2 regions of the Emticicia fluvialis genome follow, and region 2 is predicted to be linked to the other one. Evidence: riboswitches for the same ligand, from Rfam matches in the RefSeq annotation. Region 2 holds a riboswitch; the other holds the start of a gene.

Region 1 (16,368 bases), on a different contig from region 2:
CTCTAAAATTCTCGCGAAAATCGCTTTTAGAGCTATTAAAGCTGTTGCCCCATAAATTAGCTTTACCTGTGCCATAACCAAATTCTTCAGAAAGTGTCCAGCGTTTGCCACTCAAATTGTGTTCGGCGGCCATTTGAAAGGTGTTGTCGACATCAAACATAGCCAGTGGAGCAAACTTTACAATTAAATGTTTCTTTTGAAGTGAATCCTGTGCCAAAGACAGATTCAGAAAAAACATATTCGCGAGCAAAATGAGTATAAATTGTTTCATGATTCTGTTCTGATTACACTTAGCAGTTTCAGTTCTTGCTGGTCGGTATAGCTATATTGATAAATCCCCTGTCTTCCGGTTACTATAAGCACGTTGTTGTCGGGTATTACGTCATACGCTGAAAACTCCTGGAAATGCTTAATTAACTTCAATTCTTTGGGGTTTGACTTATCAAATACTTTAAGTCCGTTTTCGCCTTCGGTTACAAAAAGAAGGTTGCCGTCTACACCAAGGCCATGCGGGCTTTGCATCGGATAACTGCTAATCAGTTGGGGGCTGTTCATTTTTTTTATGTCTATCACATCAAGCATATTTACCCCACGGTTGCAGTTGGTTCCGCTACGCAGCGTTACAAAAGCATAATCGCCTTCCACTACAACAGGGTCACAGGCCGCAATATGGGCATAAACAGACACCTTCAAAGGGTTTTGCGGGTCCTGAATGCTGAAAATAACCATACCTGTCTGGGTACCTATAAACAGGTACTCGCCCAGCGGAAAAATGGTTTCTACCACTGTATAAAGGTTGATTTTCCGGATAAAAACAGGGTCGGCAGGGTTTGTGAGACCAAATACCCTTAGAGATTGATTATCAACCGTATATAAATAGTCTTTTGCAATGGTAAAACGGGCTGTTGACCCGCCTTTGCCAACTGTTTCGGGGCCTGTTGACATTGAATCACCCTTACAGGCATACATAAATGCCGTAAGCATAAAAAGGCAAATAATTTTATTCATGGTTACCGGCGGCATTTAGGGTTCGATAATTCTACGTATTCCCAGCCTTTTACATAGCCCTTGTTAGGATTCACACACTCAAACCAACCTGTTTCGTTCGGAAAAGAAGGAAAAGGAAAAGCTTTTTCAATGCGTTTCAAGACTTTAATTTTCTGCAAATCTGAAATATCTATGGTTACCAAATCGTCTGCATTATCTGCATAAAGTATATTGCCCTTAATAGAAATATCTTTATTGACAGGTATAGAAATAAACGCCACAGGTTTTGGACTGGCCTTGTCTGTGTTGTCAAAGATATGGATACCCTCACCGGCTTCGCCCACGTACAGATAATTACCTTTTATGTAAATTTTGCCTGGATGAGACAAACTTCTGGCCTTTTGGACTTCAATTTTTCTGGCTGATGCATAATCAATGTAAACAGGTTTATAACCCATTACTTTTTTATTTGTGTTTTCATCATCCAGGTGTGGAACACAGCCGCTTGCCAGAGCCATGACAAACAGCAGGTATAGTTTTTTCATAAAAATCTGGTTTTCAGGATGGTTTCATGAGCCTTTAAGGCCATGACAGCCACAGCTTAGGAAAGGTTGTAAAAGTTATTCAGTTTTTTTTCAGATAAGCAATTACTGCTTTTCTGATATCATTTCGAACATCGTTTTCAGGAAATGTATCATTCACTGAAATAATATCGGGGTTGGTTCTTACAAAAAAATCAAGGTTTCTCTCTTTGCCCGTAATCAGGAAATCGTTTGTTACCACTGTATATTCCTGATTCACATCCAGGGGTTTCCCGTTGATGCGCCAATCGTTTTTAGAGGCATCGTAGTTAATTCTGTCCCATTGCAGATACCCGCCACTGCCTTTGTTTTTCAGACCCGTTTCTAAAATCTGTTCCAGCAAACGCCCTCTCATCTTTATTTCTATTACTTTACCCCCAAAAGGCAAAATTCTGAGTACATCCAGCTGGGTTATTCTGCCAGACACCACATCGTCTATTCTGATAGACCCACCATTAAAAAACGCACAATCGGTTGTTCCAGGTGTGGCGGCTGTCATGGCTCTGGCTATCATATTGCCCATAGGCGCCTGTTGATTACGGACAGTAGACTCATGACCATCAAGCGGTTCTTTCAAATCAGCAATTACTTCATTTTTATTAATTCCAATGGCTTTAAAGCTGGCATCGGCAATGTCTTCCCATTTTTTCACAACTGCAGCTGTGGTGGGTTCATCAGGAATCTGATTATCAATTTTTCTTAATTCAGATTTAACTGAGGCTTTTCCTGTGGCTTTATTAAAGACAATCCGGTGTATGTATGCGGTCTTGGCGTTAGCATCGGCCTTAGCCATAATCACGTTTCCTATTTTTTCAATCATGTTGTCATGGTCATGGCCACCCATAATCAGTTTTACATCGGCCAACATACCAGCCAGCCTGATATCATCTACTTTATTAATGTGCGTAAGGCCAACCACAAAATCGCATTGGGGCTTCAGCTCCTCATACGCTTTCTTTGCCGCCTCGAAGAAATCATCGTAATAAACATACTCTTTCGGGTTTGAGGGCAACACAATACCAAACATCCCCATTTTTACCTCATCACCTTTTGCATTTTTAAAACTAAAAATTCTGGTTTTGGCAAAAGGCACCTTTACCCCTTTTACTACTTTACCAAAAGGCTCAAGTTTGCCATTAATTTGCTCCAGGGCATTGGTATTGAGCCACTCAAACCCAGACTCATTAATGCGTTCCTGTAAATCTTTCTGGTCCAGGTCAAACTCATGGTTACCAAAGCATACCCAGTCAAACCCAACGGCATTCATAACATCTACCATTTGTCTGCCTTTAATACCTTTACCTTCGTATCTGAGCGTACCGGTAACAGAAGGGCTCAGGAAATCGCCGGAAAGAACAGTAATCGTATTCGGGTTCTCTTTTAGCAGTTCCTGCCGTAAAGTAGCTACACGGGCTAAGCCGCCTATTCTGCCATTGTCAAGCGGCGAAATCTCATATACATCGTTCAGATGGAGAAAAGTAACAGCCACTTCGCCCTGTCTGGAACCAGATAAACGCGATGTATGGCATGAAAACATAATGAGCGCTATGCTCAGAAAAAGGATAATTCTTTTCATGGTAGTAGTTTTAGTCAGTCAATCAAAAAGGTTCAGACAATTGTTTTAAATGCCATTGCATACATGAAAGTGTATCAAATCAGCTTAGCAAATGTATATAAAAAGCACAACTTTTTCCAGATTCCGTTTTATAAATACCAACCGGTTTAAATCCATCAGAAAAGTTTAAGCAGAGCCTGTTAAATAACCAAAAAAAATTGTATGAAGCAGCAAAACAAATCATTTGTCTAAAAACACATTGGCAATCGGGGATTCTTCTAAGCTACTGACAATCAAACAGATAAAATAAAAAACTAAAACTTATCAAATTTTAACCAAAAGAGTTCAGCAAAAAAGCGTACCTTTGTATCCCGTAATCAAAGATATTTAGACCACATGTCAATGAACGGGCAACCCCGAAATCCGAAGTATATTTTCGTTACTGGCGGTGTAACTTCATCACTCGGTAAAGGCATTATTGCCTCTTCCTTAGCCAAACTACTACAAGCCAGAGGCTTATCAGTAACCATCCAGAAATTTGATCCGTATATCAATGTCGACCCCGGCACGCTGAATCCGTATGAGCATGGCGAATGCTATGTTACAGACGATGGCGCCGAAACAGACCTTGACCTGGGCCACTATGAGCGTTACCTGAATGTGCCTACTTCTCAGGCTAACAACGTAACTACCGGCCGCATCTATTATAATGTAATTATGAAAGAGCGGAAAGGTAATTATCTGGGTAAAACCGTACAGGTGATTCCACACATTACAGACGAAATCAAAAGAAACATTCTGCAACTAGGCGAAACCGGCAATTTTGACATTATTATTACCGAGCTGGGTGGCTGTGTGGGTGATATCGAATCTTTACCCTATGTAGAGGCTGTTCGCCAGTTGAAATGGGATTTAGGAGAAGACAACCTGCTTGTAATTCATCTTACACTGGTGCCCTATCTGCAGTCGGCTGGTGAGCTTAAAACCAAACCAACCCAGCACTCGGTTAAACAACTGCAGGAGTCTGGCGTGCAGCCTGATATTATTGTATGCAGAACCGAACACCCGCTACCGCAGGATATCAGAAGAAAAATTGCGCTTTTCTGTAACGTTGAGCAGAATTCTGTTATTGAGGCAATGGATGCTGAAACGATTTATGATGTGCCCTTGTTGATGCAGAAAGAAAAACTTGACCAGCGCGTATTGTATATGCTCGACATCTATAACGATCAGGATGCCGATATGGATGCGTGGAAGAAATTCCTGAGCCGTTTCAAGAATCCGATTGAGCAGGTAACCATTGGCCTGATTGGTAAATATGTTGAATTAAAGGATGCTTACAAGTCAATAGCGGAGTCGTTTATACATGCTGGCGCGGCCAATGAATGCAAGGTAGTGGTAGAATGGATACACTCTGAAAGCCTGACAACAGACAACATTGCTCAGAAATTTGCCGGGCTTGATGGCGTGTTGGTTGCCCCGGGCTTTGGCGAACGTGGTATTGAAGGTAAAATTGAGGCCGTAAGATATGTAAGAGAAAACAACATACCATTCTTCGGAATCTGCCTGGGTATGCAAATGGCCTGTATTGAATTTGCCAGAAACGTAATAGGCATGAAAGAGGCGCATTCAACCGAAATGGCACCTGAAACGCTTTTTCCTGTTATTGATCTGATGGAGGCACAAAAAAATGTAACCGACAAAGGTGGTACCATGCGTTTGGGGGCTTATGCCTGTAAATTGAAAGAAAAAACACTGGCACGTAAAATTTACGGCAAGGCTAATATCAGCGAGCGTCATCGCCATCGCTGGGAGTTTAACAGCAAATACCAGAAAGACTATGAAGCAGCAGGCATGGTGATATCGGGCATTAACCCGGACAGCGGCCTGGTTGAAATAGTAGAATTGCCAAACCACCCTTACTTTATTGGTGTGCAATTTCACCCGGAGCTGAAAAGTACGGTTATGAATCCGCACCCGCTTTTTGTTAATTTTGTAAAAGCGGCAATTGATTATTCTTTGAAGAAAAAACAGGTGCTCAACTAAATTAATTCTTTGAACGCCAGCGCCTTAGTGAGTGCCTAATCATTAGGATTTATTACGATTCTTTGCGACTTTTGTGCGTCAATATGAAAGTTGCGATTGCATTTTTTACGAATTTTAAATTTTTAATGGAAAAATTAATAGACAAAAACCAGATAATTGGTATTGTGTTGTTGCTGGCCATGTGGGCAGGCTATACGTATTTTATGCCTTCTCCTCCACCTCAGGAACCTAAACCTGCGGTTCCGGCAGAAGCTACAAAGGTTGTACCCAAGAATACTCAGCAAACCACCGATACAACTGCATTGAAGGCCGCTTTCGGAGACTTTGCTTCTGCCGCCACCGGAACCAGCCGCGACATAGTTGTTGAAAACGAAGATGCCCGGTTTACATTCAGCACCCTGGGTGGTAATGTAAAAGAAGTAGTTCTTAAAAAGTATTCGGCTTATGACGACTTTAAAAGTGGCAATAAAAAACCTTTGACCCTGATTGACTCCAAAAGCTCAACTATGAGCATGGAAGTACAAACCAATAAAGGTAAAATTGATTTAAAAAAGCTTTACTATGCTTCAGACAATCAATCGGCAGTTATCAAATCAGGAGACTCAACTAAAGTAGTTTTCAAACTGGCATTGGCCGAAAACCAATTTATTGAGCAGGTTTATACCATTAAAGGTACAGGCTATACGGTTGACTACGACGTTAATCTGACAGGCCTTGACGCCGTTGTTCAAAATCAGCCGGTTCGTTTTTACTGGCAGGACAACCTGAAAGTGCTTGAGCATGACATCACAGAAAACCGTAAAGCAGCCCAGATTAACTACTGGGATGCCAAAGCTGATGACTTTGACGACCTGGGTTCAAACAAAGTTGAAAGCGACGAACTAAATATTGTAGACCCTATTCAGTGGTTTTCGTTCAAACAAAAATACTTTATTACAGGTTTTGTAGCTAAGAATCAGCCGCTGGCAACACCGAAATTCAAATTAACCACACCAGAAACCAGTCTTGATATTGTAAAAACAGCCGAAGTTGAGGCTAACATACCAATGTCAGATTTAAAGACCGGCAAAGGTAATTACCGTTTCTATTTTGGCCCGAACGATTATAATCTGGTAAAAACAGTAGCCACTGGTTTTCATAGAAACGTTTATCTAGGATACGACTTCGTGAAGCCCATTAACCGTTACATTTTTGTTCCGCTGTTTAATCTGGCAGAAAGTCTGATAAGTAACTATGGTTTGCTAATCATTGTGGTTGTATTAACCATTAAGCTGGTATTAACCCCTCTTATTTATCGTTCTTATGTGAGTTCGGCAAAAATGAGAATTCTTGCACCTGAACTGAACGAAATTCGCGCGAAAGTAGGTGACGACCAGGTAAAAATGCAACAAGAGCAAATGAAGCTATACCAGCAGGTTGGTGTCAATCCGCTGAGTGGTTGTGTGCCTATGCTTTTGCAGATGCCTATTCTGATGTCGGTGTTTTTCCTGTTCCCGAATATGATTATGTTCCGTCAGAAAAATTTCCTTTGGGCATCTGACCTTTCAACTTACGACTACCCGATTAGCTGGGCGACTAACCTGCCTGTTGTTGGTAATCACATCAGTTTGTTTGTAGTGCTAATGACGGTTTCCAGTCTGGCTTTTACTTACTACAACAACCAGATAACCCCAGACCAGCCGGGCCCAATTGACATGAAGAAGTTAAGCTATGTTTTCCCGATTGTTTTCTTCTTTGTACTGAACAGTTTTCCGGCAGCGCTAAGTTTTTATTATCTTGTTTCAAACGTTATTACCATTGCGCAGCAACAAATTGTGCGCAGATTCGTTGATGAAGATAAAATACGGGAGATACTGATGAATAATAAAATAAAGTATCAGACCAACCCACAAGGTGCCAAGAAAGGCAAGTTTGCCCAGTTTATGGAAAAACAGGTAAAAATGGCCGAAGAAACCCGTAAACAGCAGGAAGAGCTGAAAAAGAAACAACAGGGTAAAAAATAAAAATTAAAGCTGGGCGCAAAACATCTTTACAGGGTTTTGCGCTCGCTTTCATATAAACTCCATTACAATGCCTATGAGAAGGACAAAAAATTTCTTCATTTTTTTATTCCTATCATATTCTGCCATAGCTCAACAACAGGCCAATCTGAATGAGAAAGATTATTTGTTGAGATATAAAAAAGCTGTGCAACTATATGCCGACCAGAAATTTAACGAAGCAAGAGATTTACTTGCCCCTCTGACCAGTAAAAAATACAATAACGCGGTTTCTCCTTACGCACATTATTATTTTGCTTCTTCTTCTTATAAGCTGAACAAGTATTATGATGCACGTATTATGTTGAGACAGCTTCTGGAGCGTTTTCCGGGCTGGAGCGAAATAGACGACGCCTACTATCTTTATGGCAATGTTGCTTTTGCCGAAAACAAACCTGAAGAAGCCCTGCAGGCTTTAAACCGTGTTAGTTCAAAGTCTTGGAAAGCCTCTATCGAGAACATGGAGTATGCGTTTCTGAGCAAGATAAAAGATTTAAGCCAGTTAAAGCAGTTGTATCAAAAGTCGCCGGATAACCCGGTGCTGGCACAACTGATTATCGATGCTATTCAGAGAAGTAAAAATGCAAGCCGAGATGACCTGGAACTGTCAGACAGGCTTACCAATCAGTTTAGCCAGAGAAACGCTGGCAGTAATTCGCCGAAAAAACCCAGGCAGAATGATGATTCTGATGCCATTAACGTGGCTGTGATGCTGCCTTTCCGGTTGTTTGAATTTGATGCCAGCAAAGCAACAAGGGCAAATCAGTATGTGTATGATTTGTATGCAGGTATGAAACTGGCTCAGGAAAAACTAGCCTCTGAACAAATCAACCTGAACTTATTTGCTTTTGACATTGAGAAAGATGCCAAGCAAATGAATCAGTTGGTAGCAAACAGAGGTTTTGGTAAGGTTGATGTTATTATAGGGCCACTATATCCGGAAGTAAACAAAATAGTAAACACGTTTGCGAAGTCGAATGATGCAGTTCAGGTGCATCCGCTTTCAAATAATCTACAGCTGGTCAGCGATGATAAGTCTGCATTTCTGGCGTCTCCGTCTTATGAAACCCAGTCGCAGAAAGCGCTTGAATACGTTGTAAACGAGAAATCAGCGCGCTCTGTCAGCATCTATTATGGTAACACCCGCAAAGACTCTACATTCGCTTATATATACCGCGACAAAGCCGTTGCCAAAGGTTTAAGCGTTGTTACAATCAGAAGATTCAACACTATTGACGACATTGATACCAAAAGAAAGGCTGATCACATCTTTGTGTCATGCAGTGACCCTACTTTGGGCCCGAAAATAATCAGTGCATTAGATAAAAAGAAAGTTTCGGCGCCGGTAGTAGCGGCATCTTCTGCATTTGATTTTGAATCATCTTCTCTAAGTATTTTCAACCGCGAGTTATTTCTTATTCAGTTAGATTATATAAACCGCGACAAAGAGGAAGTCAAAAATTTCAGAAGTGCGTTTATTAATGCACAGAACATTTCACCTTCATACTACGCTTATTGGGGTTACGATATGGTGCTGTTTTATGGTAGAATGCTAAGAATGGGTAAAAGCCGTTTCAGAGCTAATCTGGACGCCATAGATTATACCCAAGGCTACACGCTCGATGGTTTTGATTACACCAATCGCTCGCATGAAAACAAGATTGTTCCAATCGTTAAATATGAAGACGGCAAGTTTGTAGAAGTAGCACGCTGATAACACCTATCATATTTATTAAAAAGCCAATAGGATTGCTTTATACAAAAGCAGCTATTGGCTTTTTAGTTTTTAACTTTTTAAATTAAACATTCAATTATTATTGAAACTTCAATATAAACTAACTATATCATATATTTTATTTATTTCGTTTAAACATTTCTGTTAATATATTCTATTTAAATAGTAATTTCAGTACAGATAGCTTATTCAAAAAAATAAGGAGAAAGTTCTACTTTCTCCTTACCACTGTATATTCAATCATTATCAGATACCGAATGCTTCTTTTACTTTATCTATATAATCAAGTTTTTCCCAGGTAAATAACTCAACCTCAACTTGTTTTTCGCCTTCTGGTCCTTTAAAAACTTTTGTTACCCACTTAGACTCGCGACCCATGTGGCCATAAGCAGCGGTTTCAGAGTATATTGGGTTTCGTAATTTCAGACGTTGCTCAATGGCAAAAGGGCGCATATCAAATACTTTCTCAACTATTCTGGCTATTTCACCATCTGATAACTTTTTGCCGTTGGCGCCTTTAACTTTAGCTGTGCCGTAGGTATCTACATAAACACCACAAGGCTTAGCAACCCCAATGGCATAAGATACCTGCACCAGCACTTCGTCACAAACGCCGGCTGCCACCAGGTTTTTGGCAATATGGCGCGTTGCATAAGCAGCCGAACGGTCAACTTTAGACGGGTCTTTGCCTGAGAATGCCCCACCACCATGTGCACCTTTGCCGCCATAGGTATCTACAATAATCTTACGGCCTGTCAGACCGGTGTCGCCATGCGGCCCGCCGATTACAAACTTACCCGTCGGGTTAATATGGTAAGTAATCTGGTCGTTAAATAATTTACGTAAAGAAGGCTTCAATTTTGCCTTTACGCGCGGTATTACGTAACTGATAATATCTTTCCTTATTGTGGCCAGCATCGCTTCGTCAGCGGCAAAATCGTCATGTTGTGTTGACACAACGATAGTGTCTATTCTGATAGGCTTATTGTTATCGGCATATTCAATCGTAACCTGCGACTTCGCATCAGGGCGCAGATACTTGATGCGCTTGTTTTCGCGGCGAATCTCCGACAGCTCCTGCAAAATTTTGTGTGCCAGGTCTAATGCCAGCGGCATATAATTGTCGGTTTCGCGGGTGGCATAGCCAAACATCATACCCTGGTCTCCGGCACCTTGAGCATCGGCTTTTTCTTCAAAATTTCTTTCATCCGCCGAGCGGTCAACCCCACGGTTTATATCGTCAGACTGGTCATGAATAGCCGACAGGATACCGCAAGAGTTAGCCTCAAACATATACTCAGACTTGGTATAACCAATTTTTGCAATCACATTGCGCGCAATGGTTTGCACGTCAAGATAGGTTTTGGTTTTTACCTCCCCCGCCAAAACTACCTGGCCGGTGGTAACCAGCGTTTCACACGCTACTTTAGAAGAAGGGTCAAACGCCAGGAAATTATCAATAAGGGCATCAGAAATTTGGTCAGCAACTTTGTCGGGGTGTCCTTCCGAAACAGACTCGGAAGTAAATAGGTACGCCATAAATCTTGTTATTTGTTAAATGATTTTTCAAAAAGAGTATGCAAAAACTCTGTGCAGAAAGAAAAAGAAACTGTTTTTGACAAATAGAAAACGAAAGTTCTACTGCCCGCATCTTTTTACCACCGTAGTGTTTCTACTCGGTTGGGTTTCCGCATAAGGGAATTTCTTGATACTTACGCAAAATAAGCTAATTAGTGAAACAAATGCAAAAATTAATCTGCAAATATATCTATAATACTTAGTTTGTTTATCGAAATTATCTTTAAATACTTTTTTGGTTGGACAAATTATCTATTAATACCGCCCAATTGCCGATATTTTACCTTTACTTATAATTTACCGATAACCGCAGCCTATAAAAAGCAAAGAGATACTTCTAATAAAAAGCATCTCTTTATTTTGAAATTTAATAATTTCTTAAACAATTATTTGGCAAAAATCATGAATTACCCACTTTGCCATTATCTATAACCCTGCGTATGCCAACAAACCTCAGATTATAATATTTTTCTTTCAAATAACTTATAATAACGCCCTTACTGGTAGCTGAATGAATGAATCTCAGGCCATGTTCGTCAGGCTCAAGCACGATGCCTACATGAGACACCCCCTTCCTTCTGGAACTGGTCCGGAAAAAAATCAAATCGCCAGGCTTCGCCTCTTCAATGCTCATTTTATTGCCCAGCCTGTATAAATCGCGGCTTGCATGGGCAACCTGAATGCCAAAATAACCAAAAACATAATTTACAAGTCCTGAGCAATCAAATCCATGAGTAGCTTTACCGCCATATCTGTATCGGGTTCCTAATAGTTGCCTGGCAAATACCTGAATCTCATCAGTTAAACTAAGGCATTCAGAATCTGTAGATTCAGGCTGATGTGCTTCAGCCATTAAAGGGGCCTCTTGTGCATTACAAGTACATACAGCAACAAAAAAAGACAAACTCAATATGATTTTTTTCAGCATAATATTGATTGGGTTCAACAATAATCACCAGGCATTATAGAAGTCTGCTATTAAGAAAGCCAATAGCAGTAATATGCTTTGCAAATAACTCGGCGGCTTTAAACCAGCATTTATTTAATGGTGCCAGATAAACGTAAAGCCAAATATAGAACGCCTGCCACTTAAAAAAAACGTTTGTGGAAAATTATACATTAAAAAAAGTTAAAATCTTTATTAGCTTTAAAATTATGTATATCTTCGCACCATTATGAACTAAGCAATTAGTTATTTAAAACGGGAACTATCCTTTACTAAACAATTTATGAAAAAGCAATTACCTCTGCTGGCAGCTCTCCTGCTGGCTTGTAACCTCTTATTTGCCCAAAATCCGGCAAAATTCACTATCAAAGGCGTAGCGATTGACTCAGGAAATGCAGCAATGCCCTTTGCCACTGTTATGCTCTTGCAGCCCAAAGATTCTACGCTTGTCAATTTCGGACGAACCGATGAAAACGGTGCATTTGAATTTAAAAACGTAAAAAAGGCCAATTATGTTTTGAAAATCTCTTTTGTGGGATATATCCCCTTTCAGATTGATGTAAAGCCCGTAGAAGGCGCCGTGAATGACCTGGGTAACCTGAAACTTAAACCCATTGCCAAAGAACTGATGGAGGTGGTTGTAAGAACAGCCCGGGCACCCCTGAATATTAAAGGTGACACCATTGAGTACAATGCGGCCTCATTTAAGGTGCCGCCGGGGTCATCCGTTGAGGATCTGTTAAGGAAACTCCCCGGAGTACAGATTGACCAGGACGGCAACATCAAAGCACAAGGGCAGGATGTTAAAAAAGTAACGGTTGATGGCAAAAACTTTTTTGGTAATGACCCCAAAGCTGCCACCAAAAACCTTCCGGCAGATGCAATTACCAAAGTTCAGATTTTTAATGATAAATCTGAGCAGGCCAAAGCAACAGGCGTAGATGATGGAAAAAAAGAAAAGACTGTAAATCTGGAACTGAAAGAAGACTTTAAGAAAGGTGGGTTTGGTAAAATAATTGCCGGTGCAGGTACCAATGAACGTGCCGAGCTGAGAGGTAATTATAACCGATTTGATACCAAACAACAGTTTTCGGTACTGGGCCTTGGAAACAATGTTAACCAGACGGGTATATCAAGAGATGATTTTCAGGATTTCAGAGGAAGCCAGGCCAATAACTGGGGAGACGCCGCCGACTTCGGCTTCAGTAGCGGTGTGTATTACTTCTATGATAACGACACCGAAGAAAGTATCAGCATACCGGTTGGTGGTCGTAATTTCCAGGGCTTTTCAGAAAATTATGCCGGTGGTGCCAACTATAACTTTGACACCAAGAAAACCAAATTCAGCTCAAATTATTATTATAGCCAAACACAGCAACTGGTATCTAAGAAATCTCAAAGAGAGAACTTCCTGCAAAATAATGTTTCTTTCAAAAGCCAGGAAAACAGCTATCAGAACCGTATCAGCAGAAACCACAGAGTTAGCATGAGATATGAGCAGAATATTGACTCACTGAATACTTTAATTCTGATAGGCAATGGCCGTATTGGAGACGGAACAACTAAATTTAACAGTAAACAAGAGTTTTTTAGAAATGGCACAACGAAATCAAATGAAACCAATATCAACAATTTCAACGATTTCAATTCAACAGCAATTTCGTTGATTGGTATTTATCGTCATAAGTTCAAGAAAAAGGGCAAGAACTTTGCAGCCAGCCTTACCTACAATTATAACATATCAGATGGCGAGGCCCGCCAGAGCTCGGTCAATGAATTATTTGGTGCACCAGAAGGCCTGATACCGGGAAATATCAACCAGCTTAATACCACCAATAGTCCTCGTAATTTAGTAAAGGCGAGTTTGCTTTATGTTGAGCCATTATCGAAAAAATTCTTCTCTGAGACCTTCTATAACTTCAGCCTGCGCCGCGATGCCGTTGACAGAAATGTACAAACCACAGACGGCATAAGAATTGACTCGCTGAGCAATTATTACAACAACGATTTTGTGTATAACAGGCTCGGAACAAGCTTAAGGTATAATCATAAAGGAGTAAACATTTCATTTGGTGTGGCTGCGCAACAGTTCCATTTTACAGGAAATTTTGCCCGCAGCAAAAATGCGAACAATTTCCAGAAAATCAACCGTGATGTTTTTGCCTGGATACCGGCCTCAACTATTAGCATTGACCTTAAAAACAATCGATATATATGGGCAGACTACGGCAAAGAGGTTTCTGAACCATCTATAACAGACCTGCAACCAATTGTTGACAACAGTAATACTCTTTACCTGCGCGTTGGTAACCCCGATTTATTACCGATGAGTTCGCATCAGGGTTATATTGGTTATAACATGTTTAACCCTGCCAGCTTTACCAATATGTTTATTAATGTTAACTATAGTTACCGCATAAACCAGGTAATATATAACCAGACAGTAGACCCTGTAACATTGGTAACAACTGCCAAGCCAACCAATATTTCGGGCGGGCAAAATATTGGTTCTTATCTGGGCTTTGGTTTCCCAATTAAAAAGACCAAAAGTAACCTTAATTTAAGCGGTGGTACCAACATCTCTAAAAACCTTGTTTACATTAACAATGTGCTTAATACTACCACCAATAACAACTATAACATAGGTTTCAGACTTGACCTGACGCCAAGTGATAAATTCACCTTATATGCAAACGGTAATTTTGGTATTACCAATACCAAGTATTCAATTAATGATACCCAGAACCAGCAGATTTTTAACCATACGCTGGGTGGAGAAATGAATATTGCTTTGCCTGCTGGTGTTTATTTCAGTTCAAACCTTAACTATCGCATTTATAAAAACGACCGTTTTGGCTTCAACCAGCATATCCCGATTCTGTATGCATCGTTTTATAAAATTGTTGGTAAGGCTAAAAAGGCTGAAATACGCGTATCTGGCTATGACCTGCTAAAGAAAAACATAGGTATTAACCAATATGCTTCTCAGAACTTCGTTTCTCAGGAACAAACCCAGACGTTGTCGAGATACTTTATGCTAAGCTTTACTTATAATATGAGAGGTGTAAGCGCAAAGATGCGCCGCCAGGGTTGGTTCTAATTTAAACTAGTTAATTACTATTAAAAAATATACTTATGAAAGCTATTTTAAAATTCCGGTTCAGCTTAGTGTTTTTTGCGCTGTTAAGTCCGTTACTTGGCTTTTCTCAAAAAACTGAGGGTGTAGTTATATATGAACGCCAGGAATTCTGGACGAAAATTATCGGACAGCTCACGTATCTTTCAAATGAAGAAAAAGACCGCGTGAAACAAACCTGGGGTAAGAATGATGATGGCTGGAAATCAAAAACCAAGCTTGCCTTTAATGCCAATGAAAGTCTGTTAACCAATGTGGAGGAAGCCAGCGAATATGGGTGGTCTTCCAGAACAGAGGATTACTACATTTATCGCAATTTTGAGAAAGAAAAGAAAATTGAGCTGATAGAAATGATGGGTAAAACTTATGTTGTTGAAGATTCTTTAAAGGCACCTAACTGGAAAGTACTAAACCAGATAAAGGATGTAGCAGGTTATATCTGTATGAAAGCCGTTACCGAAGACACCGTTAAACATCAGAAAATAACTGCGTGGTTCACGGGAGATATCCCGATTTCGGCTGGCCCGGAAAGATATTATGGCCTGCCCGGCTTGATTATGGAACTGGAAATAAACGATGGCGACGTAATAATTACTGCCAGCTCTGTTCAGTTTAAGAAACTTACCGACGAACTGAAATTACCGAAGCTGAAAGGTAAAAAGATTAAAGATGTAGATTTTGACCGCCTTATAGCCAATCATATTAAAGATAGTATAAAATCATACAGGAATCCGTACTGGGCAATAAAGTACTGACAAAGCATAAAAAAAGAGAGAAGCGGCCGCTTCTCTCTTTTTTTATGCCTGAATATTACAACATCCGCTTGATTATATCTTGCACCGAAACCCCTTCTGCCTCAGCCTTGAAGTTTCTTACTACCCGATGCCTTAAAACCGGAATCGCCACTGCTTTTACATCTTCAATATCAGGCGAATACTTGCCATTAATCAGCGCATTGCATTTGGCAGCCAGTATCAGGTTCTGAGATGCACGCGGGCCAGCGCCCCACTCGAGATATTTATTGGTATCGGCAATGGCCAGTTCAGAATTGGGGCGTGTTTTATGTACAAGGCCAACAGCGTATTCAACCACGTTGTCAGCCACTGGAACCCTGCGAACCAAATGCTGGAAATAAAGTATCTGTTCTCCCGTTAATATCTTCTTAACTGTCTTTTTTGTATCAGAAGTAGTACTCTTTACAATGTCTAGCTCTTGTTTATAAGATGGGTAGTCTAAATGCACCATAAACATGAAGCGGTCCAGCTGAGCTTCAGGAAGCGGGTATGTTCCTTCTTGTTCAATTGGGTTTTGGGTGGCCAATACAAAAAACGGTCGGCCGATGCTGTGTTTATGTCCGGCAACTGTAACTGCGTATTCCTGCATGGCCTCTAATAGTGCAGACTGCGTTTTTGGAGGCGTACGGTTTATTTCATCTGCCAGAATAATATTGGCAAATACCGGCCCTTTAATAAATCTGAAATTGCGTTCGTTGTCCAGTGTTTCTGAACCTACAATGTCAGAAGGCATAAGGTCTGGCGTAAACTGAATCCTGTTAAAGTCTAAATCAAGTGCAGAAGCAATTGTCTGAATCAACAATGTTTTTGCCAGACCCGGCACCCCCACCAGCAGGCAATGCCCCTGGCAAAAAATAGCAGTTAACAATAATCTTACTGTGTCATCCTGACCTACAATTATTTGTCCGATTTCGCTTCTTAAATCATTAAAAGAAGCTTTCAGGGCATCGGCTGCTTCAACATCTGAATTA
Region 2 (16,368 bases):
GTATTACAAAAATAGAGGGGTCGTTCTATACCGTTATGGGTTTACCTATTCATAAGGTTTATGAGCAGCTTCAGCGGTTTATGGTTGTATAGTTTCTGCTGTTTAAAATTTAATCGGAATGATTGAGTACCTGACTGATACCAGTCTGACCTTAAGCCTGATAGCACCGTTAAAACAGACGGTTCATGTGGTGGGCGAGTTTAACGCATGGCAGGTAATTGATGAATATGAAATGCAAAAACAGCCTGATGGTGAAACTTTTGTAATTACCATCAATAATCTGAAGCCTGACCGCGAATACGCCTATCAATTTCTGATTGACCGCAAAATTGCTATCGCAGACCCTTACACTGAGAAAATTCTGGACCCACAGTTCGACAAGCTGATTCCTGCCAATACGTATCCTAATCTGAGAAGATACCCATTCGATAATCCATTTCGCGGCACGGTATCCGTATTACAAACGAATCCTGAAGAGTATAATTGGCAGGTTGAGTCATTTTTGCCACCTGCCAAAGAAGAACTGGTTATCTATGAATTATTGATTAGAGATTTTGTTGAGTCGCGCAAATACCGAGATGTGGCCAACTATATTCCTTACTTTAAACAACTGGGTATTAATGCCATTGAGCTGCTACCGGTGCAGGAATTTACCGGAAATGATTCGTGGGGATACAACCCCACTTTTTATTTTGCCTCTGACAAAGCCTACGGTACCAAAAACGACCTGAAGTATCTGATAGACAAATGCCATGAAAATGGCATAGCAGTAATACTTGATGTAGTTTTTAACCATGCCGATAAGCATTTTTCTTACTACAAGGCTTATGAGAAGCCCGGCAAAGCTGACGAGGAGAATCCTTTCTTTAATGAGCAGGCTACGCATCCTTTCTCGGTGTTCTTTGATTTTAACCATGAAAGCAGGTACACGCAGGCCTTTTTTGATGATGTATGCCATTTCTGGCTTACTGAATACAAAGTTGATGGGTTCCGGTTTGACCTCACCAAAGGTTTTACGCAGGTGTTATCATATCCTGATGTGCAGAGGTGGTCAAGCTACGATGCCAGCCGGATAAAATTGCTGAAACGATTTTATGATAAAATAAGAACTTACCATAAAAAATGTTATCTGATTCTGGAGCATCTGGCAGCTAATGACGAAGAAACCGAACTGGCCGATTATGGTTTTTTACTCTGGGGGCATCTGAATCATCAGTTCAGGAATCTGGTTAGAGGTAAAAAAGATAGCGTATCCTGGTTGAGCCATCAGAACAGAGGTTGGAAATACCCACACCTGGTAGGCTATATAGAAAGCCATGACGAAGAACGCCTGGTATTTGACGGCCTCAGAAAATTAAAAGACTTACCCACAGCACTTGCCCGCGCAAAAGCTGCTGCGGTTTTGTTTTTTATTTACCCCGGGCCAAAGTTATTCTGGCAATTTGGCGAATTCGGGTACGACATCCACATTGATTTTAACGGCCGCACTGGTGTAAAACCCATCAGGTGGGAATACCTGAAAAACCCCGGCAGGCAAGCCTTGATGGAAGTTTACAGGCAAATGATTCATTTCAGAAAAAATATTGTTGCATGGAAAGATGGAGAATTCATTGAGGATTCAGACAGTTTAGTGAAGCAAATCAGTATTAATCACCCTGAAATGCAAATCAGATTACTGGTAAATTTTGGTTTGAAAGACGCCTCGGTAAAAAGTAATCTGGAAGCAGGAATCTGGTATGATTTTTTTGGCGAGACAACCCGGGAAATTGCAGAGGGGAAACAGAAAATATTATTAAAGGCAGGCGAATACTACCTGTTTACTACAAAGAAGATAAACAAATTTTAAAAATGAGAAAAGACGACCTGGTGATATTTTATAACGAGCCCGATGAAAAAGTATATGTAAAAGTGCCACCGGGTTATGAAACGCATTACCAGCTATCTAATCTGGCCGGGAAAATCCTGCAGGAAGAAGTACATACAAAAGCCCTGCACGATTTTGATCTGGCAGGGCTTCCGGAAGGTATATATTTTGTTATCGTAAATCAGGATGATGTAATCCGTTCAAAGAAAATCATCAAAAATACCTGATTCCTAACGGTTCATAGTCATTAAAAACTCTTCGTTGGTACGTGTTCCTTTCATTTTGTCAAGCAAGAACTCCATAGTTTCCATAGGGTTCATGTCTGCCATATATTTACGCAGCAACCATACTTTCTGAAGGGTTTCTTTATCCATCAGGAGGTCTTCACGACGGGTACCCGAAGCAAGAATATCAATAGCCGGATACACACGTTTATTAGACAACTTACGGTCAAGCTGCAACTCCATGTTACCGGTACCTTTAAACTCTTCAAAAATTACCTCGTCCATTTTAGAGCCGGTGTCTATCAGGGCAGTAGCAATAATGGTAAGCGAGCCACCATTTTCTACATTACGGGCTGCACCAAAGAAACGTTTTGGCTTATGGAGTGCGTTGGCGTCAACACCACCGGAAAGTATTTTACCCGAAGATGGAATAACCGTGTTATAAGCACGTGCCAGACGCGTAATAGAATCGAGAAGAATAACAACATCATGACCGCACTCAACCAGGCGTTTGGCTTTTTCAAGTACCAGACCAGACACTTTTACGTGGCGGTCGGCGGTTTCGTCAAACGTAGAAGATATTACTTCTGCGCGCACACTGCGCTGCATGTCGGTTACCTCTTCCGGGCGTTCGTCAATCAGTAGTATAATCAGGTATATTTCCGGATGATTACGGGTAATAGCATTTGCAATTTCTTTCAGCAATACAGTTTTACCTGTTTTGGGCTGTGCCACAATCATACCACGCTGGCCTTTACCAATAGGCGCAAACAAATCAAGCACACGCGTAGAATAAACATCTGGTTTGCTGCTTAGTTTGATATGTTCGTTAGGAAACAAAGGCGTGAGGTATTCAAACGGTATACGGTCGCGTATCTCTTCGGTAGTTTTACCGTTTACAGATAGCACCTTAAGTAAGGCAAAGTATTTTTCACCTTCTTTTGGGGGGCGAATGGCACCCTTAACGGTATCTCCGGTTTTAAGGCCAAAAAGCTTTATCTGCGACGGCGACACGTAGATGTCGTCGGGGCTTGCCAGATAATTGTAGTCGGCAGAACGAAGGAAACCATATCCGCCTTCCTGCATTATTTCCAGCACACCTTCGTTTTCAATCAAACCGTCAAACTCTTTAATAAGATTATTGAACTGTTTCTTGATAACCTTGGTGTAGTCGTCAACAAAGCGTTTGTCTTCTTTTTGTTCAACAATATCCGGAACGATGTCGTCTGTCAGGCCTTCAAATTCGCTCATTTCTGCGTCAATTTCAGACAAGTCAAAGTCTTCTGCTTCTTCCAGATTCATAATCGGCTCAAGGTCTGGCACAAGAAGCATATCCGGCTGTGGCTGGGCATCTTCATTCACCGGCTCAGGGGCAAATGATGGAGAGAATTCAGGTGCAGGGGCTTTATCAAACAGCTTTTTGCTGCCAACTTTTTTCTGTGGCTCTTTTGGCATGGCATTCATATCAGCTGCTTTGTTGTCGGCTGTTTTATTTATTCTGGTTCGGCCTTTCTGAACTTTATTATCGTTAAAGAGTGGCTCTTCAAAGTTACTTCCGGTTGCTTCGGCAACTTCCTTGGGTAAATTAAAAGTTAATTTATGGGACTGGTGTTCCAAAATCTTTTCAATTAATTCCGGCTTCGAGGCATTGCGGACATCCTTAATGCCCACTTCAATACAAATTTTTCTTAACTCTGATAGAAGTTTCAGATTCAGTTCTTCTGATGTATACATACGTGAGAATCAACTATACTATTTTGCGATGGTTAGAGACTAAAATCGATGCTGAAAAAAGAAAAGGACATTATAAGTTTGTGAACAGTTGAAAGCAAATTACAGGCAGTATTTGAACACTAACGGTTAAAAAGTATTTTACTTTAACTGGAGATTAATTTTAATTTTACTTAGTATCAAAATTTAACTATAATCAGGGATAAACCCGAATTAAGAAATTAGCAAGCAATATTTGGATTGTAATTTCAGAAATTGATTGATTCAAAGAGGGTGTTTTCTTAATTCAGAAAGCCTATTGAAGTTAAACTGGGATTTGAATGCAATTATATGGCAAATATTTTAGAAAATCAAAATTTTCTTAAAATATTTTTTTATCGGTACGCTTTTTTGATTCAACCGTATCGGTATGTCCTAATTTTCAGCCTTATGATTTTGTAACACTAAATTACAGGCTGAAAGTTCAATCTTTTTTAAATTAATTTAAAACTTTGGGGCCTTGTGTGTTTACACCAGAAACATAAGCATTGCAGTGTATGCTTGCTTTTTCGAAGGCTGTTTTCATAGCCATAGATACTTTCTCGGCGGTTTCCTGCCCACGGCTGAAAGCAAAAACAGATGGCCCGGCACCAGAAATACTGCACCCTAAAGCACCGGCTTCAAGGGCTGCATTTTTTACCTCCCAAAATTCCGGAATCAATATAGAACGAACAGGCTCAATAATAAAATCTACCATTGAGCGGGCAATCAAATCATAATCAGACTGCATAAGCCCGGCAATCATACCGGCTACGTTACCCATCTGAGCAATGGTATTTTTCATTGATACCTCATTACGTAGTATGTAACGGGCATCTTTGGTGTTTACTTCAATATCGGGGTGTACTATTGTTACAAAAAGCTCTTGCGGGGTAGGCACATTAAAAAAATCAAGCGGGTTGTAACTACGTATTACCACAAATCCTCCCATTAAAGCCGGTGCTACGTTGTCGGCATGGGCTGCCCCACAGGCTATACGTTCGCCTTCCATGGCATAAGGCAGCAGGTCTTTAACCGGTACAGGCCTGCCCAGTAATTCGTTTACGGCAAATACCCCGGCTACCGAGCTTGCCGAGCTACTACCCAGACCACTGCCCAGTGGCATTTTTTTATGCAGCTCAACATTAAAGCCTTGCGCCAGTCCCAATTTTTTAAGGTAGGTAATAACCGGAACCGTAACCGCATTTTTTTGAGGGTCAAGGGTTAGTTTGCCATCCTCACCGCTTATTTTTGTAATTACTATCTTCGAATCGTCCCTTTTAGAAATGATAACTTCGTCGCCAGGTGCATCAACAGCAAAGCCAAATATATCAAAACCGCAGGCAACATTAGCAACAGTGGCAGGTGCAAAAACTTTAATTGAATCCATCAGGACAAAATGAGATTTAGGTTCGCTCAAAATTAATCTTTTTGAAGCATTTACAGAAATATTTTTAAGTGCGCCATTAATTTGAATATGCAGGATGAACGATCATTGGTTTTTTTCTGCAAATTTAATAAAGAAATGCCACCTAAATGATTGCACTTAGGTTACTTTTTACTACTTTTCGCGCTTTAAATTGATTTGGTCCGCAAATTAATTTTAAACCTTTTCATTTTGTTATTTACAAAGTGTTTAGGTTTCGGGGTTACAACGGCCCAAATCAATAAAATAAGGGTTTATAAACGGCATGAATATTAATTTCTAACCTAACCAAATATTAATGTATACAACAATTAAAAGAAATTGAGACCATGGAAAATCTACGCACAATTTTTACTGATTTCCCACTGGAAGTTTTAATAATATGGTTTTTGCTAACAGGGTTTTTGTGGTGGTTTATGAACAGGGAGCTTGGTAAGTGGAAGTCAAAAACTACAGAGTTATTGAATAGAATAAAATTTCTGGAAGGAGAGTTAGACGCCTGCCGTAAAACCAGAATATCGGTATCAGTTGATTCGGGTGCTACTACCGGCCAGACGGCTGGCTTTGCAGGCACCAGTGTAGCAAATGTTGCATTGCCCCCGCCAGTAAAAGACGACCTGAAAATTGTTGAAGGCATTGGGCCTAAAATTGAAGAACTTTTCAATAAGGCAGGTATTTATACATTTGCTCAATTGGCTGATACGCCGGTTAGCAAAATGAAAGAGATTCTTGACAAAGCAGGTAGCCGGTTTCATATACATGACCCTACTACCTGGGCCGACCAGTCTTCGCTGGCACGAGATGGGAAATGGGACGAACTAAAAAAATGGCAGGACGAACTCTATAAAGGGCGGCTATGATTCAGGCGCTTTGGGTGGTGATATAAAAAGTAATTTTAGGGTCTCCTGCATTATAAATGTCGGAGATTTTTATTTTTAAGGCTTAATGGTTAATATCTTAAAATTTAAAAGAAAATCTAAGTGCAATTATAATCTGCGGGTTGCTTTTTTCTGGCTGAAAATGCAAATCTTTAAAAAAAAATACCGTGATTCGCATTCTGATTTGAAGCAGACCCGGTCTTTTTTTTTTAATTTCTGAAAGCTGGTAGAAAGGTGCTTCAAAGCGTTGGAAATTATTTTTGAAAAATGAAACGACTTGCCATTTTAGCCTCGGGTTCTGGTAGTAATGCTGAAAAAATCATAAACTACTTTGCCAATAATGAGGCCGTTAGCATAGACTTATTACTTACCAATAATCCGCAGGCAGGTGTTATTGAAAGAGGCCGCAGGCTTGGTGTGCCGGTAGTGGTTTTTGATAAAAAATCATTTTCGCATACAGACAGGGTAGTAGAAATATTAAAAAAACAGGAGATTGACTGGGTTATTCTGGCGGGCTTTTTATGGTTGGTACCTGTCAGTTTAATCAGCGCTTTTCCTGATAAAATTATCAATATTCATCCGGCGCTTTTGCCGAAATATGGTGGTAAAGGTATGTGGGGGCATTATGTGCATGAAGCGGTGCATGCCAACAAAGATACCGAGTCGGGCATTACTATTCATTTTGTGAATGAAAAGTATGACGAGGGAAAAATTATTTTTCAGGCAAAATGTGAACTGGCAGCGAGCGATTCGCCTGACGATATAGCTGCGAAAGTTCAGGTGCTTGAGCACAGGCATTTTCCTGAAGTGATAGAGGAATTGATTTCAGGCTAAAAAATCTTTGGCTTATGGTACGTATTTATTATAAAGAGGGTAAGCAGGTAAAGAAAGAAACAGATGTGCGTGAGATGGCGCATCTTAAAAACGTAATGTGGGTTGACTTGCAGTCGGCGTCTCAGGACGAAGAGGAATGGATTGAGGCCAAAAGTGACATCAGTTTTCAGACACCGCAGGAAATAGTAGAAATTGAAAGCAGCGCCCGCTACTTTGAACAGAATAATACAATTAATGCCAACTCTAACTTTTTAAAAGCAGACCACGACGGCTATCATTTTTATCCGGTATCGTTTCTTATCCGCGACAACGTTTTGTTTACTTATCGCCATGGCGATTCCAGAACTTTTGCCGATACCGTAAAAAAAATTAAGCTGGGCGAAGAAGTTTTTAAAGACGGCGTAGATATTCTTTTGCTGCTGCTTGAAACCCGTATTGAATCTGACGCTGACCTTTTGGAGAACATGACCAAAGAGGTAAAGAATATCAGTAAGGCCCTAAGCAGAGAAAAGAAGCCGAAACAGGCATCATTGCTTAAAATCAATAACCTGCAGGAGAACACGATGCTCATCCGCGAAAGTATCATAGATAAGCAAAGGGTGCTTTCTCAGATACTCCGCAGTGCGTATTTCCCAGAAGACCGCAAAGAGCGGCTCCGAATTGTGTTGAAAGATATTACCTCACTACTTGAATACACCACTTTCAATTTTGAGCGTTTAGAGTATTTGCAGGATACCTTCATGGGTTTGATTAACCTTGAGCAGAACGAAATTATCAAGATTTTTACGGTAGTTACCATAGCCTTTTTACCACCTACGCTTATTGCAGGCATATTTGGTATGAATTATCAGGTTATACCTTCTTCTGAATATAAGTATGGTTTCTGGATAGCGGTGTTTCTGATGGTTTGTTCATCACTGCTGTTTCTTTTCTTTTTCAAAAAGAAAAAATGGATTTAATTCCTGATGTGTAAGGCACATTGCTTTATAGTTTATTTAGTACGCTTAACAAATTAATTGTGACGGGTTATGCCAGTTTTACCAGTTAATACCGAGTATCGTCCTCCCAGATGGCAGTTCAATGCCCATATTCAGACCATTTATCCAAGTGTTTTCAGAAAAGTTGCAGTGCAATACCAGAGAGAAAGGGTAGAACTGGATGATACAGACTTTCTTGATCTGGACTGGTCTTTTGCGGGACCTAAGCCCGGCAAAAAACTGATTATTGTTACGCATGGCCTTGAGGGAGACTCCACCCGCCATTATGTAACCGGAATGATAAAGAAATTTAACAGTGCCGGGTATGACGGCCTGGGTTGGAATTGCCGTAGTTGTAGTGGAGAAATGAATCGCCTGCCAAGGTTTTATCATCATGGCGATGTAGACGATATACGTTTTGTGGTAGAGTATGCCATTAAAAAGCACCAGTATGAAGAGGTAGTGCTGGTGGGTTTCAGCATGGGCGGCAGCATGACACTCCGTTTAATGGGCGATAAACCAGAAGCGCTGCCAGAGCAGATAAAATGCGGCATAGCGGTGTCGGTACCATTAGATTTGTTTACCTCTGTTTACGAGTTATACAAACCCGGCCGCCAGTTTTATATGAAGCGGTTTATAAACAAACTGGGTAAAAAAATAAAACTGAAAGCAACGCAGCACCCGGGTAATGATTTGCTTAATCATGAAGGATACGAGAAAATAAAAAACTTTGAAGACTTCGATAACCGGTATACTGCCAGGCTTTACGGCTTTAAAGATGCGCATGATTTTTATAATCAGGCAGGAGCCAAGCCTTACCTAAAAAACATTACCAGACCCACTTTGATTATTCAGGCGCAAAACGACCCATTTTTGTCGCCGGAGTGTCTTAACCTGGGCGATGCCGCCGAAAACCCGCACCTATATTTACAGATACTGCATTTTGGAGGGCACGTAGGCTTTATGTTACCCAATTCTAACGAAACCTGGGTGGAAAGAAGAGTACTTGACTTTGTAAATACAGACATCAGCAAACTAAAATAGAACCTTACGGTTGATAAAAAGTAACAGAGATGGAAAAAATGCTAAAAACCACATTCTTTTATAATACATTCGAAAACTGGCTATGGTTTTTAGGTATACTAATTATCGGGTTTCTTTTTAAGAAAATTCTTTCGGTTAATTTAACCAGACTCTTTTACAGGGTTATGAAAAGAGAGACCAGGAGTATTCCGGCAACGCAATTTGTTGACCTGCTCAGAAGCCCCACAGAGTTTCTTTTATCATTGCTGATAATTTACGCTGCTTTTAATGAGATTATCTTCCCGCGCAAATGGCGGATAATTCCATTAGGTAAAATGCGGGTTTCTGATTTTTTTGACCGTGTGCTTGATACCCTTTTTGTGGTAGCCATTACCTGGATTCTTATCAGGCTTGTCAGATTCTTTGCTTTGGTGTATTTAAAACGGGCAGAAGAAACAGAATCAAAAAAAGATGTACAACTGGTGCCTTTTTTCAGAGACATCATCATCGTAGTTATTTCTTTCGTTTCTTTTTTTATGCTGCTGGGTTTTGTTTTTAAACAAGATGTGGTAAGTCTTATTACTGGTTTAGGTATTGGTGGTGTGGCTTTGGCACTGGCTGCGCAGGCAACTTTACAAAACCTATTTGCCTCTTTTACTTTGTTTACCGAACAACCCTTTATAGTGGGAGACGACATTGAGCTGGGCAACATGGTTGGCAAGATAGAGAAAGTGGGTTTCAGAAGCACCCGTATCAGAAATGTGGATGGCAGCCTGGTGGTGGTACCCAACCAGATGCTTGTGTCGCAGTCTTTAAATAATATATCGCAGCGAATGGAGCGAAGACACAAGTTTTTTGTGAGGTTGCAGCTGGATACACCCATTCATGAGGTAAAAAAAGTGATGGAAGATGTACAAAGCCTGCTCGATAATCATGAAAACATAAGTACCGGGGCTCATGTGAAGCTAGACACCATTGGTGAGTACTCAATAAATGTATTGGTTGTGTTTATGGCGGCAACTGCCGATTACTGGGAAAGCAAGCGTATCCGTGAAGACATCAACCTCGGTATTATGAGCATACTTGATAAACACCAGTTAGAGCTGGCAATGCCTACCACCACGCTTACCAGCCCGGCTGATGAAAAAAATATTGATAACGACTATTAATTAAGCACAGACAACAAAATGGCTCGTATTGCATTAATAACCGGCGCAACTTCTGGCATTGGTAAAGCCACAGCTATTGCTTTTGCTAATAGCGGCATTGATTTAATTATTTGTGGGCGCCGGCAGGAGCGTTTAGACAGTCTGAAAGATTACCTTTCTGCCAAAGTAAACGTAACCACTTTAAAGTTTGATGTAAGCAATAAAGTAGAGGTGGTTAATGCCATAAATTCATTGCCAGACGAATGGCGGGCAATTGATATTCTGGTTAATAATGCCGGTAATGCACATGGGTTGTCGCCCATTCAGGATGGCGATACGGACGATTGGGATGCGATGATAGACGGCAATGTTCAGGGGCTTTTATATGTTTCCAGGGCAATTATCCCCGGCATGGTAGAGCGCCAGGCAGGTCATATTATTAATCTTAGCTCTGTAGCGGGTAAGTACACCTATGCCAACGGCGCGGTTTATTGCGCTTCAAAAGCAGCTGTTGAAGCCCTCAGTGAGGGTATGAGATTAGACCTTACCCAGCATGGCATAAAGATAACCAATATTGCCCCCGGGGCAGTAGAAACAGAGTTTTCTTTAGTGAGATTCAAAGGAGACACAGCACGTGCCGAAAAGGTATATGAAGGCTTTGAACCCATACAGCCCGAAGATGTGGCCGACGCCATTTTATATGCCGTAAATACCCCGGCCAGGGTTACAATTGCCGACATAGTGCTGTATGCCAAAGCGCAGTCAGCGCCCACAGTTATACACCGAAAATAAAGTAATCTTAAAACTTAATTTAATTATCAGGATGGCCTTTTTATTTGGAAAGGCCATTTTTTTTGCTTTAAATCAATCCGTATGGCCAGGCCTGTTTTAAGTGCCAAATGGCTTTTTGATGGTTGTATTTTAAAAAAGAATTCAAAATCTTGTTTTCTAACAATTCAAGTAAGATATTTGCAACATCAATTCAAAAGATACTTTCTTGTAGCTCATGGATTGATTTATACAGACGAGAGGAGAGAATAGGCTCTGAGAACCTCGGGCAACCTGTCCCGCTACTTGCGATAAGGTGCCAAAACCTACCGGAAGGTTCAACCAACCATTCGGGCTTATAAACCAATCATAGACAAATCGTTTTAAAATTGGTTTTGTTTGCCGTACTGCCGTAAGGTAGGCTTTTTTTATGTACGCTGAGTTTCTGTATGTCAGAAATCAGGTTGAAGATTTTGTATAAAAAAATGGAGAACCAACAGATATTTCGCTACGAAGAACCTTTTAAACTTGAGTCAGGCCAGTGGCTGCCTGAGTTCCAACTGGCATATACCACCTTTGGCAAACTGAATGCCGCAATGGATAATGTCATTTGGGTATGCCATGCTTTTACGGGCAATGCCAACCCAACCGATTGGTGGAATGGCCTGATAGGCGAAAAACGATTGTATAATCCTTCCGAACATTTTATTGTTTGTGCCAATATTCTGGGGTCTCATTATGGGTCTACTAATGCACTCAGCAAAAACCCGGTAACAGGCGAGCCTTATTTTCATGATTTCCCGTTTATTACCATCCGTGACGTAGTGCGGTCATTAGACCTGCTCCGCCAGCATCTGGGCATTTATAAAATCAATACCGTACTGGGTGGTTCGTTAGGGGGGCAGCAGGCTTTGGAGTGGGCCATTATGCAGCCAGAACTGATAGAAAACCTGATTTTGTTTTCAACCAATGCCATTCATTCGCCTTGGGGTATAGCCTTTAACGAGTCGCAAAGAATGGCAATCTCGGCAGACCCAACCTGGACAGAACGTAACCCTAAAGCCGGCATGAACGGCATGAAAGTGGCGCGTTCAATTGCTTTGTTATCTTACCGCAATTATGCTACCTATAACCGTACGCAGTCGAGAGATGAAGGGCAGGTTGACTTTTTCCGTGCCAATACCTACCAGAATTATCAGGGCGAAAAGCTAGGCAAACGTTTTAATGCGTTTTCTTACTGGACACTCTCCAAGATGTTTGATTCGCATGATATAGGCAGAGGGCGCGGTAAAGTTGAAGAAGTGCTGGCAACAATACAATCAAAAACACTGGTGATTGGTATATCGTCTGACGTGCTTTTTCCGCCGGAAGAGCAAGAGTTTATTGCGCGTTGTATTCCGGAGGCCTCTTATACTGTTATAGAATCTTTATATGGTCATGATGGCTTTCTGATAGAGTTTGAAGCTATGACAGATACAATCAGAAATTGGAGTAAAAACCTGAAATTAATTAATGAATGATTGAGCAAGCAGCGATTCCAGATTGCAGACAACAAAGCAATCTATTCGCAAATCATTCATTTGCCAGTACATACCTCAATTTAAAAGCTCTGAAATACCCGTAGTCGGTAGTTTTCGGTTAGCTTTTTGCTTCTTAAGCTATTCTGTAATATGGTAAATAACGGAGATACAGCCGTAAGGCCTGCCGCCAGAGGCAACTTAGGGTTAGTTATGGGGTCTACACCCCATGCCGCCCATTCAATAAGCAGGTAAGCAAAAGGCGAAAAATTGGCTATGCCAAAGTTAATGCGCTTTTTAGGATACTTGTAAATGCTTTTTACTTCGCTCAGTTTTATTTCTACGTATTCATATCGGTTCATTACTTCATTGAAAGTCGTGATTACAAAAGAAGAATCTGAGATGCTGAATAAATCATCTTCGTAGCTGATATTGTCTTTCGTTGTAAACCTGAACACATCTCCTTTATAGAACTTTTTACGTTTGCCCGATCTTACTTTTTCAAGCACCAGATATTTGTCTTTAGAGAACAGGCTTCTGGCCTGTGCAGGGTCTTTTTTATATAAAAGTTCTTCTACCGATTTGGCGTCCTGATGGTGAATCTCCTGCGCAATGGCAGCAGTACTAAGGCACAGCAATAACAAGCAAAGTAATTTTTTTAGTTTTGGCATACAATTGTATCAGCTAATAATATAAAGCAAATATAGAGTATAGATTTAAAATTCAGGAATAAAGAAAGCCGTCGACTCACATTTTGTCGTTAACAGACACCCCTCCCGAAACAATCAGTTTCATAATTTCTGCACTGGGTAAATCAAGCATCTGCACGTTTTCTCTGGGCACCAATACCAGATTCCCCGAAAAAGCATAGCTATGCGGAAAATACACAGCCACTAAATCATTAACGCCCAAACTACTTAAATCATTTTGCGTAATAAAGCCAATTTTATAAATGCGTGCATCTTTGTTCATCAGCACAATGGCACCCTGATTAAACTTTCGTTTGTCGCCTACAAATGCCGATATTAAATCTTTAAATGCAAAATAAAAGATTCTTACCAAAGGAAGATGTCTGATGGTGTTTTCAATAATATTCTGAAGTGTCTGCGGAAGCAACACAGAAAAAATAAAACCAATCAGCATAGTTCCGAAAATAATAATCAAAGAGCCAAGCCCCGGAATAAACAGGTCTTCGTTCGGATTGGCCGTAGGGATACGAATTCTGATAATGTTATCTACAAAATCAAAAGCGCCCAGCAATATAAAGAAAGTAAACCCAAGCGGAGCTACGAAAAGCAGGCCACGAATAAAATAAGAAAATAAGCGACCAATAAATTTTCTGCCGGACATAGTTAAAATATTAATAGTATCATGTTATAAGGTAGCTAATATTTCTAACGCTTTAACTATTTGAAAAGTTTTGAAAATACTAATTATGATTATAAGACCTGCGATTACCTAAACAACACGTCAGCTTTGTCAGCCAATTTATAAACCGTATTATGCAAACGTAGCATCGGGCTTTTAAAATATAGTGCGGTTAATAGCGTTTTTACAATGAAAATTTACGGGTATGCTTGGGCTTAAAAACATTTTGCGAACCCAATAAAAAGTACTACTCTTGCAATGAATTAAAAAACGTATATAACCGGTATTACAGTACCCGATTAACCATTTCAATAAATATTATTTATGAAGAAGATTCTGCATCTGTTTTTGTTTTTGCTGCTGACGGCCCAAACTTTTGCACAGAACCTGAATATACCCATTCAGAATGACCCTGCCGTAAAAACAGGAACCCTGAAAAACGGTTTAAAGTATTACATAATGAAAAACAGTGAGCCCAGGAATAGAATGGAGCTTCGGTTGGTTATAAATGCAGGCTCTATTCTTGAAACAGACCAGCAACGTGGGCTGGCGCATTTCATGGAGCACATGAACTTCAACGGTACAAAAGAGTTTCCTAAAAATCTGTTGGTTGATTTTCTACAGAAATCAGGTATGAAATTCGGTGCAGACCTGAATGCAGTTACCAGTTTTGATGAAACCATATACCAATTGCAGGTGCCAACAGATTCAGCCAGATTGTTTGAGCGCGCCTTTCAGATATTGGCGGACTGGTCTCATTATGCAACGCTTGACACCGCAGAAATTAACAAAGAAAGAGGTATTGTGCTGGAAGAAGAAAGAGCCAGGCTGAAAAACGCACAGGGTAGAATTCAACAACAATTATTGCCCTTGTTGTTGAACAACTCAAGATACGCAGACCGCCTGCCAATTGGAAAGACAGAAGTGCTTACTACCTTTAAACCCGAACAGATTGTTAAGTTCTATCATGACTGGTACCGCCCTGACTTAATGGCCGTTGTTGTGGTGGGCGATTTTGACCCTTCAAAAATAGAAAACCTGATTAAAGAAAAATTTGCGAATATACCTACAGCTAAAAATGCTCCGAAAAGAGTAAAATATGAAGTAGCGCCAAGCAAAGGTACGCAAACCAAACTGATTGTAGACAAAGAAATGCCACAGTCGGCTTTTCAGATGCTTACTCGCTTTCCTAAAAAGACGATTCGTACCCAAGCCGATTTACGTGATGCCTATGTTGATATGCTTTTTAACCAGATGGTAAATACCCGCCTTCAGGAAATCACTAAAAAGCCCAATCCGCCGTTTATATTTGCCATTATGGGCTATGCTCCGTTTATGGCAGGGCTGGATGTATTTCAGGTTATTACGGTTCCTAAAAATGCTGATGGCATGGAAACCGCCATAAAAGCAATTATGAATGAGCATGAGCGAATCAGACGTTTTGGGTTTACAGCAGGTGAAATGGAACGCGCCAAAAAAGAAATTTGGACATCGGTAGAAAAAAGTTACAAAGAAAAAGACAAAACGAAGTCGGCCTATTTTGTGAATCCACTTGTTGTCAATTACCTGACAGGCGCTGCGTACCTTAGCAGCGATTTCAGATATGAGTTTGCAAAAAAATACCTGGAGGGCATTTCGCAAGCTGATATATCTGCTATGATAAACCGGATTTTTAAAGAAGATAACCGTCTGGGTGTGGTGATAGGCTCTGAACGTGACAAGGAAAAACTGCCATCAGAATCTAAAATTCTTGAGCTTATCAATGAAAAAAATCCTGATCTGAAACCTTATGAAGATGAAGCAGTGGCAAAGTCTTTACTTGAAAATATACCTGCAGGCACAAAGGTAGTAACAGAAAAGAAAATAGATGGGGTAGGGGTTACCGAACTTACATTTGGCAACGGAGCAAAGGTAGCTTTGAAACCAACAACTTTTAAAAACGACCAGATTCTGTTTTCGGGGGTTAGTAAAGGAGGAACCTCACTTTATAGTGATGCTGATTATTTTTCAGCCGAACTTGCCTCGATGGCGGTGTCACAAGCAGGAGTAGGTAAAATGTCTGACACCCAGCTTGATAAATTTCATGCCGGAAAAGTGGTAAATGTGTATCCTTACATTAACGAGTTAACAGAAGGGGTTTCTGGCAGCACAAGCCCTCAGGACCTTGAAACAGCGCTACAGTTAATGTATGCTTATTTGGTACAACCGCGCCGTGACGATGAAGTGGTGAAGAGTTTTCTTAAAAACCAAAAAGAACTGATTGCCAACTCATTGAAGACACTTACGCCAGAGAAGGTTTTTAACGATACCATTAATACGGTATTGTACCAGAACAATTTTCGCAGGGCATCTATCAGACCAGAGCATATAGACAAAGTAAATCTTGACCGGGCGTACGAGATATACAAAGACCGTTTCAGCGACTTCAGCGATTTCACCTTTGTGTTTACCGGTAGTTTTGAGGTTGATAAAATAAAGCCTTTATTGGAAAAATACATTGGCGGGCTGCCTTCAACCAAACGTTCGGAAACATATAAAGACCTGCATATTGATAAAGTAAAAGGCAAATTAGAAAAAACTGTTTTCAAGGGT

What was found. A riboswitch is a leader RNA that binds a small molecule or an ion and turns the genes downstream of it on or off. The one in region 2 is predicted to bind S-adenosylmethionine.
Region 1: linked by a shared signal. The riboswitch ahead of metK (methionine adenosyltransferase) and the one ahead of NZ848_RS06760 (homoserine O-acetyltransferase family protein) in region 2 are both predicted to bind S-adenosylmethionine.

What each region holds. Positions count from the first base shown of each region.
Region 1 is NZ_JANUSD010000012.1:147,810-164,177, forward strand. It holds gene NZ848_RS15070 (hypothetical protein) at 1-271, opposite strand, end outside; gene NZ848_RS15075 (LVIVD repeat-containing protein) at 268-1,008, opposite strand; gene NZ848_RS15080 (hypothetical protein) at 1,011-1,532, opposite strand; gene NZ848_RS15085 (bifunctional metallophosphatase/5'-nucleotidase) at 1,612-3,144, opposite strand; gene NZ848_RS15090 (CTP synthase) at 3,520-5,169, shown strand; gene yidC (membrane protein insertase YidC) at 5,295-7,172, shown strand; gene NZ848_RS15100 (hypothetical protein) at 7,246-8,922, shown strand; gene metK (methionine adenosyltransferase) at 9,190-10,482, opposite strand; SAM-I-IV-variant riboswitch at 10,545-10,660, opposite strand; gene NZ848_RS15110 (C40 family peptidase) at 10,922-11,374, opposite strand; gene NZ848_RS15115 (TonB-dependent receptor) at 11,751-14,567, shown strand; gene NZ848_RS15120 (GLPGLI family protein) at 14,603-15,358, shown strand; gene NZ848_RS15125 (AAA family ATPase) at 15,414-16,368, opposite strand, start outside.
Region 2 is NZ_JANUSD010000004.1:283,019-299,386, forward strand. It holds gene NZ848_RS06705 (Maf family nucleotide pyrophosphatase) at 1-92, shown strand, start outside; gene NZ848_RS06710 (alpha-amylase family glycosyl hydrolase) at 119-1,846, shown strand; gene NZ848_RS06715 (T9SS type A sorting domain-containing protein) at 1,849-2,091, shown strand; gene rho (transcription termination factor Rho) at 2,095-3,822, opposite strand; gene NZ848_RS06725 (homoserine kinase) at 4,298-5,227, opposite strand; gene NZ848_RS06730 (hypothetical protein) at 5,593-6,123, shown strand; gene purN (phosphoribosylglycinamide formyltransferase) at 6,409-6,975, shown strand; gene corA (magnesium/cobalt transporter CorA) at 6,990-7,934, shown strand; gene NZ848_RS06745 (YheT family hydrolase) at 8,004-8,996, shown strand; gene NZ848_RS06750 (mechanosensitive ion channel family protein) at 9,026-10,144, shown strand; gene NZ848_RS06755 (SDR family NAD(P)-dependent oxidoreductase) at 10,163-10,915, shown strand; SAM riboswitch class I at 11,137-11,256, shown strand; gene NZ848_RS06760 (homoserine O-acetyltransferase family protein) at 11,377-12,411, shown strand; gene NZ848_RS06765 (hypothetical protein) at 12,492-13,079, opposite strand; gene NZ848_RS06770 (DUF502 domain-containing protein) at 13,156-13,758, opposite strand; gene NZ848_RS06775 (M16 family metallopeptidase) at 14,101-16,368, shown strand, end outside.